Thermotoga maritima MSB8: one gene and its partner. The protein of the gene in region 2 binds, or shares a complex with, the protein of the main gene of each other region. Each region holds a gene or a part of one and is shown on either strand. Other genes may lie near its edges. The genes, in order: tig and rpsG. A codon is read from its position in the direction of its gene.

Evidence for each region.
Region 1: the proteins of rpsG (region 2) and tig are in contact, whole or in part, in a crystal structure (PDB 3GTY), measured with the Thermotoga maritima proteins. Residues at the interface, in WP_004081843.1 of Thermotoga maritima: Lys34 (codon at 1,870), Lys52 (codon at 1,816), Lys55 (codon at 1,807), Glu59 (codon at 1,795), Arg62 (codon at 1,786), Gln63 (codon at 1,783), Glu66 (codon at 1,774), Asn67 (codon at 1,771), Lys69 (codon at 1,765), Val71 (codon at 1,759), Arg95 (codon at 1,687), Ala109 (codon at 1,645), Lys110 (codon at 1,642), Lys111 (codon at 1,639), Gly112 (codon at 1,636), Arg113 (codon at 1,633), Pro114 (codon at 1,630), Glu117 (codon at 1,621), Glu121 (codon at 1,609), Ile124 (codon at 1,600), Ala125 (codon at 1,597), Tyr127 (codon at 1,591), Asn128 (codon at 1,588), Asn129 (codon at 1,585), Thr130 (codon at 1,582), Gly131 (codon at 1,579), Lys135 (codon at 1,567), Asp139 (codon at 1,555), Arg142 (codon at 1,546), Met143 (codon at 1,543); in WP_004081061.1 of Thermotoga maritima: Glu122 (codon at 2,278), Val124 (codon at 2,272), Val129 (codon at 2,257), Leu130 (codon at 2,254), Tyr133 (codon at 2,245), Glu188 (codon at 2,080), Gly259 (codon at 1,867), Ile262 (codon at 1,858), Tyr263 (codon at 1,855), Glu266 (codon at 1,846), Ser270 (codon at 1,834), Glu273 (codon at 1,825), Gln274 (codon at 1,822), Glu277 (codon at 1,813), Arg308 (codon at 1,720), Gln311 (codon at 1,711), Ile312 (codon at 1,708), Ser315 (codon at 1,699), Tyr316 (codon at 1,696), Glu325 (codon at 1,669), Arg329 (codon at 1,657), Arg336 (codon at 1,636), Leu363 (codon at 1,555), Phe366 (codon at 1,546), Trp367 (codon at 1,543), Arg373 (codon at 1,525), Leu377 (codon at 1,513), Arg381 (codon at 1,501), Leu384 (codon at 1,492), Glu387 (codon at 1,483).

What each region holds. Positions count from the first base shown.
Region 1 is NC_000853.1:717,550-720,861, reverse strand. The notes cover bases 503-3,312. They hold tig (trigger factor), read right to left. Parts: upstream 2,642-3,312; coding sequence 1,364-2,641; downstream 503-1,363. Other genes in these bases: TM_RS03540 (holo-[acyl-carrier-protein] synthase), read right to left, coding at 2,946-3,312; TM_RS03545 (flagellar protein FliT), read right to left, coding at 2,668-2,940; clpP (ATP-dependent Clp endopeptidase proteolytic subunit ClpP), read right to left, coding at 781-1,392; TM_RS03560 (lipid-binding SYLF domain-containing protein), read left to right, coding at 503-763. Also shown: flagellar biosynthesis protein FliQ, read left to right, coding at 1-97; more of TM_RS03560, read left to right, coding at 110-502. UniProt on the Bacillus subtilis protein: Involved in protein export. Acts as a chaperone by maintaining the newly synthesized protein in an open conformation. Functions as a peptidyl-prolyl cis-trans isomerase.
Region 2 is NC_000853.1:1,500,648-1,514,431, forward strand. Bases 236-3,176 are described here. They hold rpsG (30S ribosomal protein S7), read right to left. Parts: upstream 1,970-3,176; coding sequence 1,502-1,969; downstream 236-1,501. Other genes in these bases: fusA (elongation factor G), read right to left, coding at 236-1,496; rpsL (30S ribosomal protein S12), read right to left, coding at 1,981-2,364; TM_RS07640 (DUF1893 domain-containing protein), read right to left, coding at 2,486-2,905; TM_RS07645 (PhoH family protein), read left to right, coding at 2,952-3,176. Also shown: more of fusA, read right to left, coding at 1-235; more of TM_RS07645, read left to right, coding at 3,177-3,926; TM_RS07650 (HD family phosphohydrolase), read left to right, coding at 3,923-5,299; rRNA maturation RNase YbeY, read left to right, coding at 5,280-5,732; TM_RS07660 (DUF1015 domain-containing protein), read left to right, coding at 5,687-6,907; TM_RS07665 (zinc metallopeptidase), read left to right, coding at 6,920-7,612; TM_RS07670 (16S rRNA (cytosine(967)-C(5))-methyltransferase), read left to right, coding at 7,609-8,904; TM_RS07675 (nucleotidyltransferase), read right to left, coding at 8,874-10,151; TM_RS07680 (hypothetical protein), read right to left, coding at 10,148-10,540; TM_RS07685 (Fur family transcriptional regulator), read right to left, coding at 10,537-10,947; TM_RS07690 (M20 family metallopeptidase), read right to left, coding at 10,962-12,035; lysA (diaminopimelate decarboxylase), read right to left, coding at 12,036-13,196; TM_RS07700 (aspartate kinase), read right to left, coding at 13,206-13,784.

The DNA of each region.
Region 1 (3,312 bases), 780 kb from region 2 along the record:
GCTGTTTCTCACGATCCTGTTTCTGAGCGGCTGGATGGCGCAGAAAATCCTCGACTTCTTCAGTGAAATGCTTCAGAAGTACTTCCAGATGATCTGAGGAGGTGATGAGGTGAAACAATTCCTCGTTGCTTTAACGATCCTCACATCTTCGCTGTTTTCTTTCGCAAGTGCGCTTGATATAATCGATGAATCGTTCCTCGCACTGAAAGAGTTTCTCGATCAACCGGACAGCGGTGCGTTTCTCTCACTTCTCGAGAGGGCCAGGGGCATATTCATCGTGCCCAAATACCTGAAACTCGGCTGGGTACTGGGAGGGCAGTACGGCCAGGGAGTGCTTTTGAAAAGAGACCCAGAGACGAACACCTGGTACGGCCCTCTGTTTGTGAAAATGTACGGATTGAGCTTCGGTCCGCAGATAGGATTTCAATCAGTTTCTCTCATAGCCGTCATCATGGAAAATGTCGATGCCTTCGCCGAAGGAAACATCACCCTGGGAGGATCACTGAGCGTCGCGGCGGGACCTCTTGGAAGAAGACTCAGCGCCGATTACAATCTTGACGCTTCCGTCTATTCGTATTCAATAGCACGTGGGTTCTACGCGGGTTTTTCCTTAGAAGGGGCAAAGATAGACGTCGACTTAGATCTCACAAGGGAGTACTACAACGTGTACAGAATCGAACCTGAAGAAATACTGAGAAGAGAAGTCTCGGGAAGGGCAGAAAAGATCGTAAACCTTCTGAACGAAAAATTGACAGAAGAATAGGGCACCTTCCGGTGCCCTTACTCTCTTGTGCTGACGACTTTATCGACTATCCCGTACTCTTTCGCTTCTTCTGCACTCATGAAGAAATCTCTGTCTGTGTCTTTTTCTATCTTTTCAATCGGCTGTCCCGTGTGTTTACTCAGAATTCTGTTGAGAAGATCTTTTATTCTCAGAAGCTCTCTCGTGATGATCTCCACATCCTTGGCAGGTCCCTCAGCACCACCGAGCGGCTGGTGTATCATTATTCGAGCGTTCGGAAGCGCGTACCTTTTTCCCTTTGCACCGGCTGCGAGGAGCACAGCCGCCATGGAAGCCGCCTGTCCTACACATATGGTTGAGACATCACACTTTATGTACTGCATCGTATCGTAGATAGCGAGTCCCGCCGTCACAGAACCTCCGGGGGAGTTTATGTAGAGGTAGACGTCTTTATCCGGATCCTCCGCCTCAAGAAACAGAAGTTGAGCTATGACCAGGTTTGCAACATAGTCGTCTATGGGGGATCCGAGGAAAACTATTCTGTCCTTTAGGAGCCTCGAGAAGATGTCGTAGGCTCTCTCGTACCTTCCCGTAGACTCAACGACTATGGGAACGTATTGATCAATTATCTTCTTTTCCTTCACTGTCATCACCCTCTCCTTTTGGTTCAACCACTTTCACCTTGACTTCCTGAAGTAACAGATCGAGCACTTTTCTTTTCAGAATAGCCCATCTCAATTCTTCTCTGAGGTCCTGCCGTGCTTTGACAAGGCTCTTAGCACGATCAGGAGAGATTCCCCAGAAAGGAGCGAGTTCCTCCGCTTCTTTCTCGAGTTCCTCATCGTTCACGCTGATCCCCTTCTCCTGTGCGAGAACCTCTATCACTCTGTCTCTCTTTATGTCATCCAGAATTCTCTCCTTCAGTTCTTCTCTGAATTTCTCCTCGCTCTCATACGAACTCACGATCTGTTCGTACCTTCCTTCTCTCTTCAACCTGTTGATCGCTTCGTTAACGAGTATCTCCAGAGTCCTATCAGATATCTCGATCTCCACAATTTCAGGGAGTTTCTCAAGAAGTTGCTCTCTCATGCTCTCTTTCATTTCCACATCGTAGATCTCTTTTCCCTCTTTCTTCAGAGATTCTTTCAGCTGTTCCAGTGTTTCGAATTCGTTGTTCACTGACTTTGCAAGTTCATCACCGATCTCTGGAAGGGTGCGTTTGTACACTTCTTCCACTTCGAGCTTGTATGTGTACTTCTTTCCCTCGTACTCCCTCTCAATTTCCACAACGTCGCCTTTCTTCTTTCCCACGAGGTCTTTCACAAAGGGTCTGTCTTCGTCCTCACTTATCACGTATTCGTATTCACGAGAGGTGAGTTTTTTTCCCTCCTCGTTGTACACTTCCATGTTCACTCTCACGAGATCTCCCGCTTCAGCGGGTCCTTCTTTGGGCTCGAGGAGAGCGTGACTTTCTCTGAGATCCTCTATTCTCCTTTCCACGTATTTTTCCAGGACCTTTTCCTCGTCCACTTTTTCCACTTCTATCTTCGAAATGTCACCTATTCTCACTTCCGGTTCTTCATGAACCTCCACCACCACTCTGGCAGTGACGTCCTTCAGTTCTCTTTCGGTCACTATAGGAGACAAAATGAGCTTTCTGTCTTTGAGCGTGTCTGGTATGAGGTCCATGAGAAAGTCGAGCGTGTACTCCTGAAATTCTTCACCGAGCTTCATCTTCAGGACATTCTTTGGGATTCGTCCTTTTCTGAATCCTGGAATCTCCACTCTCTGGTTCAAGTACCTGACCGCTTTGTCCTCGGCCTGCGCGATTTCTTCTGCTCCAAAAACGTACTCCAGCACAACTCGGTTTTTGTCTCTTTCAAGCTCCTTCACTTCCATTACTGTTCATCCCTCCTGTCGTGTTTTTATCCTCTCCCTAAGGTATCTCCTCTGGTCCATATGTTCTTTTGAAGAGACGATCTGGCTTCTCTGATAACATTGATCTCCTGAAAAAGCGCTGTCTTTCTCTTTTCGATGATTTCCAATCTTTTTCTGTCCTTTTCAAGGATCTCAGACAGTTTGTCCTTTGGGAGTCCTTCCATCAACTCTTTCCTTTTATTCAAAAGAGAAAGAAGCGTTTCATAGTCTTCCTTCTCAATCGCTTCGTCTATTTTTCTTTCTATCTCATCGATGTTCATTTCTCTCACTCTCCGATGAGGATGTTACCATACCTCACAAGCCTGCAACCCGAGCTTTCCAGCAGTTTCTTCAAAGTAAACGGTGGGAGTGAAGTCTCTATCTCCCACCCTTCGACTGACCTTTCAAGGACTTCGAACCTTTTCCTCAAAAAGCTTTCGTCACCTTCTACAATGATATCACCTTTTCTTTTTTCGAGAACAACAAGAGCCACAGCGAATCTATCGTGAGAAAGTGAAACATGAGCGTAGTTGAAGAAGCCGAAATCCTTATGAACGCACAGAACTGGTTTCCCGTTGCTTTCCAGAAATTCCACATCCGTGAAGCTGTGCCCATTCAAACCCGTTCCCAGAGCCTTGAAAAAAGCTTCCTTT
Region 2 (13,784 bases):
TATTTTCCTTCGGCTTCAGCAGATTTCTTGATAGTTTCCCTGTAAGCCACCTGAGGCTGTCCAACTCTCACGTTGACACCGAACTCTCTCTTCAACCTGTCTACGACTATTTCAAGATGAAGCTCGCCCATTCCTGAAATGATGGTTTCTCCCGTTTCTTTGTCAACCCTCACCTGAAGTGTGGGGTCTTCTTCAGAAAGAGCCAGCAGTGCCTTCACGAGCTTTTCTTCATCTGCTTTCGTGACTGGTTCTACGGCAAGAGAGATAACGGGTTCTGGGAAGTCGATCTTTTCGAGGATTATAGGTTCTTTCTCGTCGCAGAGCGTGTCTCCAGTCTGAGAAACCTTGAGACCGACTCCTGCCGCTATATCACCGGGTCTGACGTAATCAACTTCCTCTCTCTTGTCTGCGTGCATGAAGACGATCCTCGATATTCTCTCCCTCTGACCCTTTGTGGAGTTGTAAACGTAACTTCCTTTCTCCAGTCTTCCAGAGTAGACTCTGAAGTACACGAGTTTTCCTATGTATGGATCCACCTGCACTTTAAAGACCAGGGCTGTGAAGGGTTCGTTTTCATCCGGCTTTCTGTAGACAACCTCTCCGTCGGAAACCCTCCATCCCTTTACCGGTGGTAGATCAAGAGGCGACGGCAGATAGTCTATCACCGCGTCCAGAAGCGGCTGTATTCCCTTGTTGGCTTTTGCCGCTCCACAGAGAACGGGAACTGCTTTGTTTTCTATGGTGGCTTTTCTCAAGACCCTCTTTATTTCTTCTTCGGAAATTTCCTCGCCTTCGAGGTATTTTTCAAGAATTTCTTCGTCGAGTTCTGCGATTTTTTCAAGCATCTCTTCTCTTCTCATTTCTGCTTCTTCTCTGAGTTCCTCCGGAATATCTCTTTCCTCGTACACAGATCCATCTTCGCTGACCCAGTAGATCGCTTTCATTTTTATGAGGTCAATCACACCCTGGAAGTCTTTCTCACTGCCGATCGGCATCTGCACCGGAATGGGATTTGCCCTGAGTTTTGTTACAAGAGTTTCAACGGCCATGTAGAAATCTGCTCCCACTTTGTCCATCTTGTTCATGAAAGCGATCCTCGGGACATTGTACTTGTCAGCCTGTCTCCAGACGGTTTCCGACTGAGGCTCGACTCCTGCCGTGGCGTCGAAAACAGCTATCGCTCCATCGAGAACACGAAGCGCCCTTTCAACCTCGGCCGTAAAGTCAACGTGTCCGGGTGTATCAATTATGTTGATTCGGTAACCTTTCCAGAAACACGTTGTGGCAGCAGACTGTATCGTAATGCCTCTTTCCTTTTCCTGAGGCATCCAGTCAGTGGTTGTGTTTCCTTCATCGACGTCTCCTATGAAGTGTTTTCTTCCCGTGTAATAGAGTATTCTCTCTGTTGTAGTAGTTTTTCCGGCGTCGATATGAGCCATTATACCGATATTTCTAAGCTTATCCAGGTCAACATATCTCGCTTCCACATTCTGCATGCTTATCACCACCTGTAATGAGCAAATGCCCTGTTGGCTTCCGCCATTCTATGTGTGTCTTCCTTCTTCTTGATGGCTGTACCCGTGTTGTTGTAAGCTGCTATGATCTCCTCAGCCAGTTTCTCCTTCATTGGTCTTCCTTTTTTGGCTCTTGCGGCTTCAACTATCCATCTGAGCGCAAGGGAAGTTCTTCTCGGTTCCTGAACTTCGATAGGAACCTGGTAAGTTGCACCTCCAACCCTTCGCGGCCTTACCTCAAGAACAGGCTTCACATTTTCTACAGCCTGCCTGAAAACTTCAAGCGGATCCTTCTTTGTCTTTTCTCTGATGATATCGAAAGCACCGTAAACGATCTTTTGGGCGATCGTCTTTTTACCATCCCACATAACTCTATTTATCAGCTTTGCAACAAGCACATCTCCGAACACTGGATCAGGTGGTATCTGTCTCTTTTCGGCTCTTCTTCTACGCACCCACAGTCACCTCACTTCTTTTGATCCTTGGGTCTTTTCGCACCATACTTACTCCTGGACTGTCTTCTTCCTTCGACACCTGCAGCATCCAGAGCTCCTCTGATGATCTTGTATCTGACACCCGGAAGGTCTTTGACCCTACCGCCTCTGACGAGCACAACAGAGTGTTCCTGGAGGTTGTGACCAATTCCGGGAATATACGCAGTGACCTCTATTCCATTTGAAAGTCTCACCCTTGCGATCTTTCTGAGAGCGGAGTTCGGTTTTTTCGGTGTCATTGTAGAAACCTTTATACACACGCCCCTCTTTTGAGGGTTTCCCTGAAGAGCAGGAGCTTTTGACTTTTTCTTCTTCGGTTTCCTGCCGTACCTGATCAATTGATTGATCGTTGGCATCTTCATCCTCCCTTCCGTTTTACTCCAAGCCGAAGTTTAATTTTACTCTTTAATCTGTATGTTGTCAACAAAGAAAACAGACACCTCTGATCAATTTATCATAAGTAGTTTAAAACTTCATTTAAAGTGACGTGAATTTTGAAAGAACAATCCTTATGATTTCCTCCGGGTCGTCCATCTCCAGAACCAGTTTTTCGAATGGACACATACTCTTGCCATCTTTTCCCAGGACGAAAGGTATTTTTTCATCATAACTGAAAGACTGTCCGTATTCATTCATCAATTTCAACGCCGGCTTGCTTATAACTTTTGCGTGGATGTGATCGGGTTTCATTTTCAACAGAAAAGAAGCCGCAGCCTTTCCAACCATTTTGTCGATCACCAGGCTTCCTTCCAGATTATCGAACCTTTTGAAAAGCTCCACCACGGGTTTGAGGCCGCTGTCTTTACTTTCGAAGATCGATCGGCCGCTATAAGCCAGCAAACTTAGATCTTTCTTCTCGAAGATTTTCAAAGCTGATCTTAAAAGGTTTTTCTCCACGGCTTCACGCTCCCTGTAGTATAATTTCCTTAGAAAGTATACCAGTGTGGAGGTGGAAATTACGATTACGGTTAGGAAAGTAAGAATTCCCGAAGATGTGGCCGTTCTGGAGATATTCGGACAGTACGATAAGCGCGCGAGGTATCTGAAAAAACTGTTCAACGTGGAATTCGCGGTGAGAGACAGTGAGATCCTTATAAAAGGCATGGATGAGAAAAGTGTCGATGCGGCTCACCGGGTGCTCGATGAGATCATATCCATAACACGGGACGGTCACCTTCTGGACTGGACTGAGTTCGAGTATCTCGTGGAGAGAGTTTCGAACTCAGAAAGTGTGAAAGAAGTTTACTCAAACAATAGCAAAGGATTGATCATCGGCAAGAAAGTGAAACCAAAGACACTCGGCCAGAAGAAGTATCTGGAAGCAGTCGAAAAAAACGACGTGGTGTTCGTTATAGGTCCAGCCGGTACAGGAAAAACGTACCTGGCAGTGGCCGTCGCTCTAGATTATCTGAAAATGGGAAAGGTGAACAGGATCATCCTCACAAGACCAGCCGTTGAAGCCGGTGAGAAGCTCGGATACTTGCCGGGAGATCTGTCCGAAAAGGTGGAACCCTATCTCAGACCTCTTTACGACGCCATCATAGATATCACGTCTCCGGACAAATTCAACAGCTATCGTGAAAGAGGCATCATAGAGATCGTACCGCTCGCTTACATGAGAGGAAGGACTTTGAATAACTCCTTTATAATACTGGATGAAGCCCAGAACACCACATACCAGCAGATGAAGATGTTCCTCACCAGACTCGGATTCAACTCCAAGGCGGTCATAACGGGAGACATCACACAGGTAGATATCGAGAAGGAAAAGTCCGGTCTTATAGAGTGTCAGAAAATTTTAGAAGGAATCTCTGGAATAGAATTCGTGTATCTGAACGAAAGCGACGTTGTGAGGCATCCTCTCGTTAAGAAGATCATAAAGGCCTACGAAGAGTATGAAAGGTCGAGGAAATCATGAATCGAAAGCGTTTCCTCCTGATAACGATTACAGTGATTCTCTCTCTGATGCTGGTGCACGTTCGTACAGGAATCAGACCCTTGAATTTCACCTTTGAGGCACTGATCACCCTCATTGTTTGGTTCGCCCTGGTAGAAATGAGCACCAGATATTACAGAAAGTACTGGCTCAGTGAAGTGTTTACCTACACTCACTTGGCTCTGATCCTGCTCGGATCTTCTTTCATTGGATTTTCTTTCCCGGAGATAGGTCCTTTTGTGACACCTGTATACATACCGGTTGCCCTCATAGAACTCGTGTTCTTTTCCCCAGAAATAGCCATAACAAGTGGATTTTTGATGTCTTTGTTTGCTCTGTATCGATGGAGTTACGATATCTTTCTTCTTCTACCGTTCATTTCAACAACCTTTGTTGCGGCAGTGACTCTCTCCAAAGCGAACAGAAGGCTGGACGTGGTGAAATCTTCTGCCTTTACATCTCTTGCTCTTATGGGAACATCTCTGTTCATGAAGTTTGGACTGAAAATCGAGTACACTCCGTATGACCTGGTAGCTGCTATTTTGAATCCGATCTTTTCAGGAATTCTGGTTCTTGGAATACTGCCTTACGTAGAATACACAAGCCGTCTTTACTCGAATCTTGGGCTCGTGGAGTTCGGAAATCTGAACCATCCGTTGCTCAAGATGCTTTCCATTAAAGCCCCAGGAACTTATTATCACAGTGTGATCGTCGCGAATTTAGCAGAAACTGCAGCGGAGAAAATAGGCGCAAACCCCATTCTGGCAAGAATAGGAGCCTACTATCACGATATAGGGAAGATGAAACGCCCTCACTTCTTCACTGAAAACATTAGAGATGGTAAAAACCCCCACGAAGACATAACCCCTTCTCTCAGTCACCTCGTTTTGAACGAACACGTGAAGTACGGTGTGGAACTTGCAAGAAAATATCGACTCCCTCTCCTTGTTGAATTCATAATCCCCCAGCACCACGGTACAAGATCACAGAAGTATTTCTACTACAAGGCGAAACAACAGTTCGAGGATATTCCCGAGGAAGAGTTCCGTTATCCTGGTCCCAAGCCTCAGTTCAAAGAAGCGGCTATTATCATGCTTGCCGACTCTGTGGAAGCCGCCTCAAGAAGCTTGAAGTCACCTTCTGTTTCTCAGATAAAGGAATGTGTCGAAGATGTCATATCTTCCATATTCTTTGAGAGACAGCTCGATGAGTCAGGCATCACTCTGAGTGAGCTCGAAGAGATTTCCGACGCGTTCCTTCAGGTTCTCGTGAACCTGTTCAGTTCCAGAATTGAATACCCCGAAGAAGAAAAAATTCAGAAGGTGGTAAAGATAAATGATAAGAATACTGGGTGAAGGTAAAGGATCGAAACTTCTCGAAAATTTGAAAGAAAAACTCGAAGAAATCGTAAAGAAAGAGATAGGAGACGTACATGTAAACGTGATTCTTGTGAGCGAAGATGAAATTAAGGAACTCAACCAGCAGTTTCGGGGTCAAGATCGACCGACAGACGTGCTCACTTTTCCCCTCATGGAAGAAGACGTCTATGGAGAAATTTACGTTTGTCCTCTGATCGTAGAAGAAAATGCGAGAGAGTTCAACAACACCTTCGAAAAAGAACTGCTGGAAGTGGTGATCCACGGGATACTTCACCTTGCAGGATACGATCACGAGTTCGAAGACAAAAACTCCAAAGAGATGTTCGAAAAACAGAAAAAATACGTTGAGGAGGTATGGGGTGAATGGAGATCAAACCCTTCAGAGGATTCAGACCCAGGGAAGAGATAGCCGAAAAATTCGTGGCCAAACCCTACGATGTGGTTTCCTTTCTTGAAGCCAAAGAGACAATAAAGAACAATCCTTTCAGCTTTCTCAGAGTAACTCGCGTTGAAGCAGAAACACACGAAATAGAGATGGATCCTACACCCGAAGACATGGAGAAAGCCAGGAGAAATCTTGAAAAGTTCATAGAGGATGGCATCCTCATTCAGGAAGAAAAAGAAGCGTTCTACATTTACCGTCAGAGAATGGGCGATCACATACAAACAGGAATTGTAGCGCTCTTTCCTGTGGAGGAGTACAAAAAGGGTCGAATAAAGAAACACGAACTCACCAGAAAAAAGAAAGAAGAGGAAAGAGTTCAACACATTCTGAAAACACGTGCACACACAGGACAGGTCTTTCTTTTCTACAGAGCCTTTGAAGAATTCGATAGAAAACTCTCCGAAATTGCTGATTCTCAGGAGCCTGTCTATAGAATACGCGATGATCTCGATGTCATCCATGAGTTTTTCGTTGTCAAGAATGAAAACGAAGTGAATGAAATAAAGAAGCTCTTTGAGAGAGTGGAGGAACTCTACATAGCGGATGGTCACCACAGGGCAGCGGCCGCAGCCAGGGTCAGCGACATACTGGACGAGAAGATAGGAAAAGGACCTCACAATTACTTCATGGCCACAGCGTTCCCCCACAACCAGCTCAGAATATTCGACTACAACAGAGTGGTGAAATCTCAACTCACGCCAGAGGAATTACTCGAAAAACTCCAGGAAAAATTCGAAACGTACAGATCCTACAAGGTACCTGCAAGACCATCCAGAGAACACGAAATAACCATGTACGTGGGTAACAGAAAATGGTACGCCCTGATCCCAAAAAGAGTGCCGGAGGACGTTGTTGAGAGTCTAGATGTGAACATTCTTCAGCGTGAGGTTCTGGAACCCATCTTCGGTATTTCCAATCCTCGCGAAGATGAGAGGATAGACTTCGTTGGTGGAATAAAGGGCCTGTGCGAACTGGAAAGAATGGTGGACAAAGGAGAGTTCGATGTGGCCTTCGCGATGTATCCGGTGAACATAGAAACGCTTATGAAAGTCTCAGATGAAGGAAAGATCATGCCGCCGAAATCAACATGGTTTGAACCGAAACTTCTGAGTGGTCTGGTGGTGCACGTGTTCGGCTGAGGAGGTGATACGGTGTTCTTCCTTTTTGACCCAACGTTCATCATACTGATTCCCGGTATTCTCCTGGCTTTCTGGGCGCAGATGCGAGTTCAGGCTGCTTACAACAAGTACTCACAAGTAAGATCCTCTCTTGGACTCACTGGATATGAACTCGCAAAAAGACTCCTTGAGAACGCGGGAATCTACAACGTGAAAATAGAGGTCGTTTCCGGTTTTCTGACTGACCATTACGATCCCTACCGGAAGGTTCTCAGGCTCTCTCCACAGAATTTCAAAGGTGTTTCCGTCGCTTCACTCGGAGTTGTGGCTCACGAAGTGGGGCACGCTCTTCAAGACGCAGAAAAATATCCGATGCTCGCACTGAGGAATCTGATGGTACCAGCAGCCATCACGGGTTCTCAGCTTGCTTGGATTATTTTCATTCTTGGTTTCATCTTTTACACACCGTTTCTGATAAGACTGGGAATTCTTCTGTTTTCTCTGGTGGTGCTTTTTACCCTCATCACGCTTCCTGTTGAGTTCGACGCCAGCAGGCGCGCCGTGAAACTCCTTGAAACAACGATGCTGATGCCGGAGTACGAGCTCAAGGGAGTAAAAGAGGTACTCGATGCCGCTGCTCTCACCTACGTCGCGTCTTCACTGATGGCGTTCCTCCAGCTCCTCAGAATGATAGTAATCGCTGGTTTGTTCGGTGATAGAAGATGAGAACGAACGTTAGATTGCTCGCCTACAGACTTCTGAGGAAGTACGAGAAGGAAAAATTCATATCGAGAGAGGACGTGGACAGCGTCCTCTCTTTTTTGGACGACAGAGACAGAAGATTTTTCAAAGAGCTCGTGTGGGGAGTTGTGAGGAAAGAAGAACTTCTGGACTGGTACATAAACCAGCTTTTGAAGAAAAAGGACATCCCTCCCGCTGTCAGGGTTGCGTTGAGGATGGGGGCTTATCAGCTCCTCTTCATGAACAGCGTTCCGGATTACGCAGCAGTCAGCGAAACAGTAAAACTGGTGAAGAACGAGAACTTCAAAAAACTGGTGAACGCCGTGCTGAGGAGATTGAGGACCGTCCCCGAACCAAAAGAACTTCACCTCGTCTACTCACACCCGGAGTGGATCGTGAACTACTGGAGATCATTTCTTCCCGAAGAAGCGGTCCTGAGAATAATGAAGTGGAATCAGGAACCTCTCCCTGTTATGCTCCGTGTGAATTCGCTTGCAGCCACTAAGGAGGAAGTCATCAAAATCCTTGCTGAAGAGGGTACGGAGGCAGTCCCGGGAAAACACGCTCCGTTTTCCCTGATTGTGAGGAAACTCGGCGTTCCAATGAACGACTCCAGGGTGATAAACGATGGGCTCGCGAGTGTTCAGGGAGAGTCTTCACAGCTTGTACCTTTCTTCATGGAGCTGAGACCCGGACTGAGAGTACTGGATACCTGCGCGGCACCGGGTGGTAAGACTACCGCCATCGCCGAATTGATGAAGGATCAGGGGAAGATACTGGCCGTTGATATAAGCAGAGAGAAAATCCAGCTCGTCGAAAAACACGCGAAACGTCTGAAACTCTCTTCGATAGAGACAAAGATCGCCGATGCGGAACGACTCACAGAGTACGTCCAGGATACATTTGATAGGGTCCTGGTGGACGCTCCCTGTACCTCGCTGGGCACGGCAAGAAACCATCCGGAAGTTCTGAGGAGAGTGAACAAAGAGGATTTCGAGAAGTTCTCGGAGATTCAGCTGAGGATGGTACAGCAGGCCTGGCAGCTTCTGGAAAAGGGAGGAATTCTCCTCTACAGCACATGTACCGTGACAAAAGAAGAAAACACTGAAGTGGTGAAAAGATTCGTCTACGAACAGAAAGACGTTGAAGTGATCGATATCAGAGACAAGATGAAAGAATTCGAAGTGGAAGGAATCTGGGATGGTTACGGCTTTCTGATGCTTCCCGACGAGACGATAACTCCCTTCTACATCTCCGTTCTCAGAAAGATGGGATGAATGGAGAAGTCTCGCTCCCCACAGCGCTGTTCCACCGATGGGAAAAACATCGAGTAGAAGTTCGTCGCCTTCACGTCAAGATCGATCTGTTCAAGAAAGAGTTGTTTATCAACTGGTAGGTCTGTTTTCTCCAGTACTTTCCTGTAAAGAGACATGTTTGTCACGATCGGAAGTTTTGCCTTCTTTCTCATGAGAGAAAGGATCTCTCTTCCCTTCTCTGTGAAGCCGAGGATTCTGATGTACTGAGGCCCTTTTGTGTTGCTTTTTTCAACGAATTCTTTGTTCACTTCGAACACCGAAAAGAGAGCGAGCCTTCTTATTCGAGAAAAGGTGAAGCGTTTGGCTTTGACACACTCCAGAAAATCCCGGTAAGACCCTGTTTGTCTGGCACAGACGTGAAATCTCTTTTCGAGTCCCTCAGAAAAACCGTGGATCTTCTCGAAGAAATCCATGTTTTTCAGTCTGAAAAACGAGAGGAGAAAATCTCCCATGTTCTCGAGGAAAACGGGTCCCCGCCCTTCGTTTATCTCTCTCATGAGAATTTCAAAAGAATCTTCTGGAAGAGAATCTCTCACCTCTTCCCATCTTTTTTCCCTCATAAGATTTCTTATCGCCGTTGCGCTGGAGAATCGTCCCCTGAAACTGGTATCTTTTTCTTCTGCTCCTACCCTTTTTATTGTGTGGAATCTGATGTTCGAGCCTATCTTTAGAGCGGAATGAATGTACTCCACTCCTAGGATGTCGTTCGACTTTTCGAGTTTCAAGACCTCTTCTTCGTTCCAACCCTTCATGGAGAAATACCTCATCAGAGCGTACTTTCTGGCATTAGGGAAGGAATAGCCTTTCTTCAACTCTTCATGCAAAAACTTCTGATATTCGTCGGGTTGTTCGTAAAGGATTCGTGCCACTCTTTGAAGAAATTCGATATCGTTCGATTCACTTCCAAAGACTACATCTGTGACAACACCCGTTGCATCCAGCACACACACTGCACCGAAAGCAAATCCCCCGGCATCCTGCGTGGCAAAAACAACGGGCAATTCCAGAACAACATCTACCCCCATTCTGAGAGCGATCTCTGCCCGTGCGAATTTATCTATGACGGCAGGTTCGCCTCTCTGGCAGAAATTACCGCTCATCACAGCGATTGTGTAGTCCGGTTTCACGAGTTCTCTGGCCGAAGTCAGATGATAGAGGTGTCCGTTGTGGAATGGATTGTACTCCACGACAACGCCGAGAACCTTCAGTCTTCATCCCTCCTGATGATCGTGAGGAAATAGGCAAGAGAGACCATTGTGAAGAGAAGAAAAATGAGATAAGCGGGAGCGATCTTCGAAAAGATTCCCCTGAGGATGTACAGTCCATAAATCTCGCTCACAAAAGAGACGGAAAGAACAACAAAGCCTAATACAACGAACCACTTGATCCCGGAAGAGGTGTAGAAGTTGAGGAGAATACCTGAGCCGAGTATTGGCAGAAAACACGCCAGAAGAACATTTGCAATATTTTCCGGGAGTTTTATTCCTGCGAATCCCTCGATGTAAGGTGCCAGAAAGTACAATCCCGCCCAGACAACCAAACCCAGAATTCCTATGATTACGAGAAGAAGAGAAAAAAGTTGCACAAGGTACCTCAATCTTTCACCTTCTTCAAACACTCCTCACAGATGCCTTTTATCACCAGTTCGATTTTTTCTCTTTTGCCTTTTACCTCTCCAAGTTTCAGCTCCCTTATTTCTACGTCTTCAATCTTTCCGCATTCTCTGCAAATGAAGTGCCCATGCGGTTCCGGGTTGAAATCGAAGATCGTTTTTTGACCATCGCTGAAGGCATAAATAACACCAAGATCCACCAAAAGGTAAAGAACACTGTAGAGAGTAGCGATGGAAAGCGAGGGAACTTTCTTCGACAGAATGGCAAAAAGCTCCTTTGCCTCAAAATGGCCTTCTTTCATCTCGGATACGAATTTTATGATCTCCATCCTCTGAGTTGTGAGTTTTACCTTTTTCGATTTCAAGCGTTCAATTATCTCTTCTGTGGTCATAATATTCACTCTCCTCAAATGACCATAGCAAGCTCAGCTAAAAGATCCGCCGCCATGGGTATATACCTGTCATTCGGTAAAAAACGCGGGTGGTGAAGCCCAAAACGTTCTCCTTCTCCCACGCCAAACCAGAATAAGAGAGAAGGAAACACTTGCGAGAAATATCCAAAGTCCTCTCCGGTCCACTTCATATCGCATTCAACAAAAGAAAACCCCAACCTCTGACAGGTCTCTCTTAGAGTTTCAAAGAGGTTTTGATCCACCTTCACCTCGGGATAGACACTGCCTCTTTCAACAGCAAAATCAACTCCCATTTCTTCTTTCAGTTCTCCAAGCTGTTTTACCATGTTGGATATCACTTCCTCTGTTATCCTCAGCGCTTCTGATCTTATCGTTCCTTCTAATTTTATCTCATCTGGAACGATGTTCCTCGCCCGTCCCCCCGAAATTTTGCCAACCCCCACAAGAGCGTTCCACTTTTTGTTGTAGAGCCAGCCGAGAAAAGAAACCGCTGCCTTCAGAGCGTCCTTTCCTTTCTCAGCGAACGCCACGTGGGCCGGAACACCTTTAAAGTATACATCGAATTCCGTGGCAGAGGCAAAAAGCACTCCGGGTCGGGATGCCACAGTTCCAGCATCGTACTCGTCAGTCACGTGGAATCCAACAGCGGCTTTTATTTCGTACTTATCTTTGAGAAAGTCCACAACTTCTTTCGCTCCACCACCCGTCTCTTCGGCAGGCTGAAAGACAAAGAGAAAGTTCTTTTTCACGTTCCTGAGTCTCTTCATGGCACCGTAGAGTGCGCTCATGTGAAAGTCGTGTCCACACGCGTGCATATACTCATTCCGCGACGCGAACTCCCATCCCGTTTCTTCTTTTATGGGTAGAGCATCCATATCAGCTCTCAGAACAACGTACGGATCTTCCGTTTCTTTCTTCTCTATCACAAGCCCTGTTCCGGCCACTTCTATGATCTTCTCGTATCCGATCTCAATCACTGCTTTTCTGAGCGTCTCTTTTGTCCTGTACTCCTTGAAAGAAAGCTCCGGATTCATGTGGAGAATGTGCCTCAGCTCGATTTCGTCCATTCACATCACCACGTCTTTGAAAATATCCATCTCCGTTTCCCTTCTTCTTATCAGAGAAATTCTTCCGTTTTCTCTGACGAGCACTTCAGCTGGACGTGTGGTCGAGTTGTAGTTGTTCGACATAGTGTAACCGTAAGCTCCCGCGTTTTCCACAGCGATGATGTCACCCGGTTCGACCTCTGGAAGTTCCCGGTCGTACGCGATCACGTCACCGCTTTCGCACAGTGGACCAACCACATCTGCCCTCATCTCTTTACCCTGTTTTCCGAGCACAAAGATCCTGTGATATGCGGAATAAAGTGCCGGTCTTATGAGGACATTCATCCCACCATCGACTACAACGAACGCCTTGTTATGTCTTCTTTTGACGAGCACCACTCTGAGGAGCAGATACCCAGAAGGTGCTACGATGTACCTTCCTATTTCGACGATGACTCTTTTGAATCTCTTCAAATCAGGAACAACCTTTTCTCTGTAACTGGACAGGTCGAGTTCCTCTCCGCTGTAGTTTATTCCCCAGCCGCCGCCGATGTTGATCTCTTCGAATCCATACCTTTCAGAAGCCCGAACAACTTTACTGAAGGCTTCCACAAAGGGTTCAACCCGGGTTATCTGCGATCCTATGTGAACATGGAGACCTCTTATGTTCATTGATCTGAATCTTTCCATGAACGAATCCAGATCTTCCAGTGGTATTCCGAACTTGTGCTTTTTCAAGCCGGTGGAGATGTGAGGGTGTGTCTTCGCATCGACCTCCGGATTCACCCTGATGAAATACTCCACGCCTTCCGGGTTCAATTCTCTCCAGATCTCCATCTCCTCGAACGAATCCACGTTGACGATTCTCACATCTTCTCTCAAAAAGTGTTCCATTTGATCCCTGCTCTTTCCGTTGCCGTTCCATACAACGGTATGGGAAGGAACTCCCGCCAGTTTAGCCGCGAGGAGTTCCCCCTTTGTCACCACGTCCATGCCGAAACCCTCTTCTCTTAGAATCTTCAAAAGAACAGGATTGTTGTTCGCTTTCACGGCAAACGTTGGAAGGAGATTCACTCCCTCGAAGACCTCTTTTACAAGACGTGACCTTTTTCGCAGTGTTTCCTCGAAGTATACGTAGGTGGGTGTCCCATGAATCTCTGCCACTTTCCTCAGGATGTCCATTTCTTCACCTCACAGTTCGAATTCTTCGATCACCGATTTCAGCGCCTCTTCCGCTTTCTCTTCAGGAACAAGACAGGAGATCTTTATCTCCGACGTTGTGACGAGCTCCGGTGTGACTCCCGCTCTTTCCAGCGCTTCAAAAAACCTTGCGGCCACGCCCGGACTCGTTCTCATTCCCACTCCAACTATGGAGAGTTTGGCAAAACCTCCTTCGTAGGTGGATTTCCACCCTTCCACATCCCTGAGAGCCTCTTTGAGCGCTTCGTCCAGATCTTCTTTGTGGTCTTCGAGAATCGTGAAGGAGAGGAAAACCTTTCCGTTCGAAGGGACAAGGGAGATCATGTCCACGTTCAGAGCCCTTTTTCCAACTTCCTCGAAAATGGCCGTGATGTACTTCACATCCTTTGGGAGGAAAGATATGGAAACTTTTATTTGACCATGAGAAATTGTCGCTCCTGTTACAACGGGTTCTTCCAGCCACTCCGGAAGTCTTTCTACCACCATGGTTCCCTCCTCTTCGGTGAAAGAAGATGCACAGTAGATGGGTATCCCATACTTCTTTGCTATTTCCACGGATCTTGAGTGAAG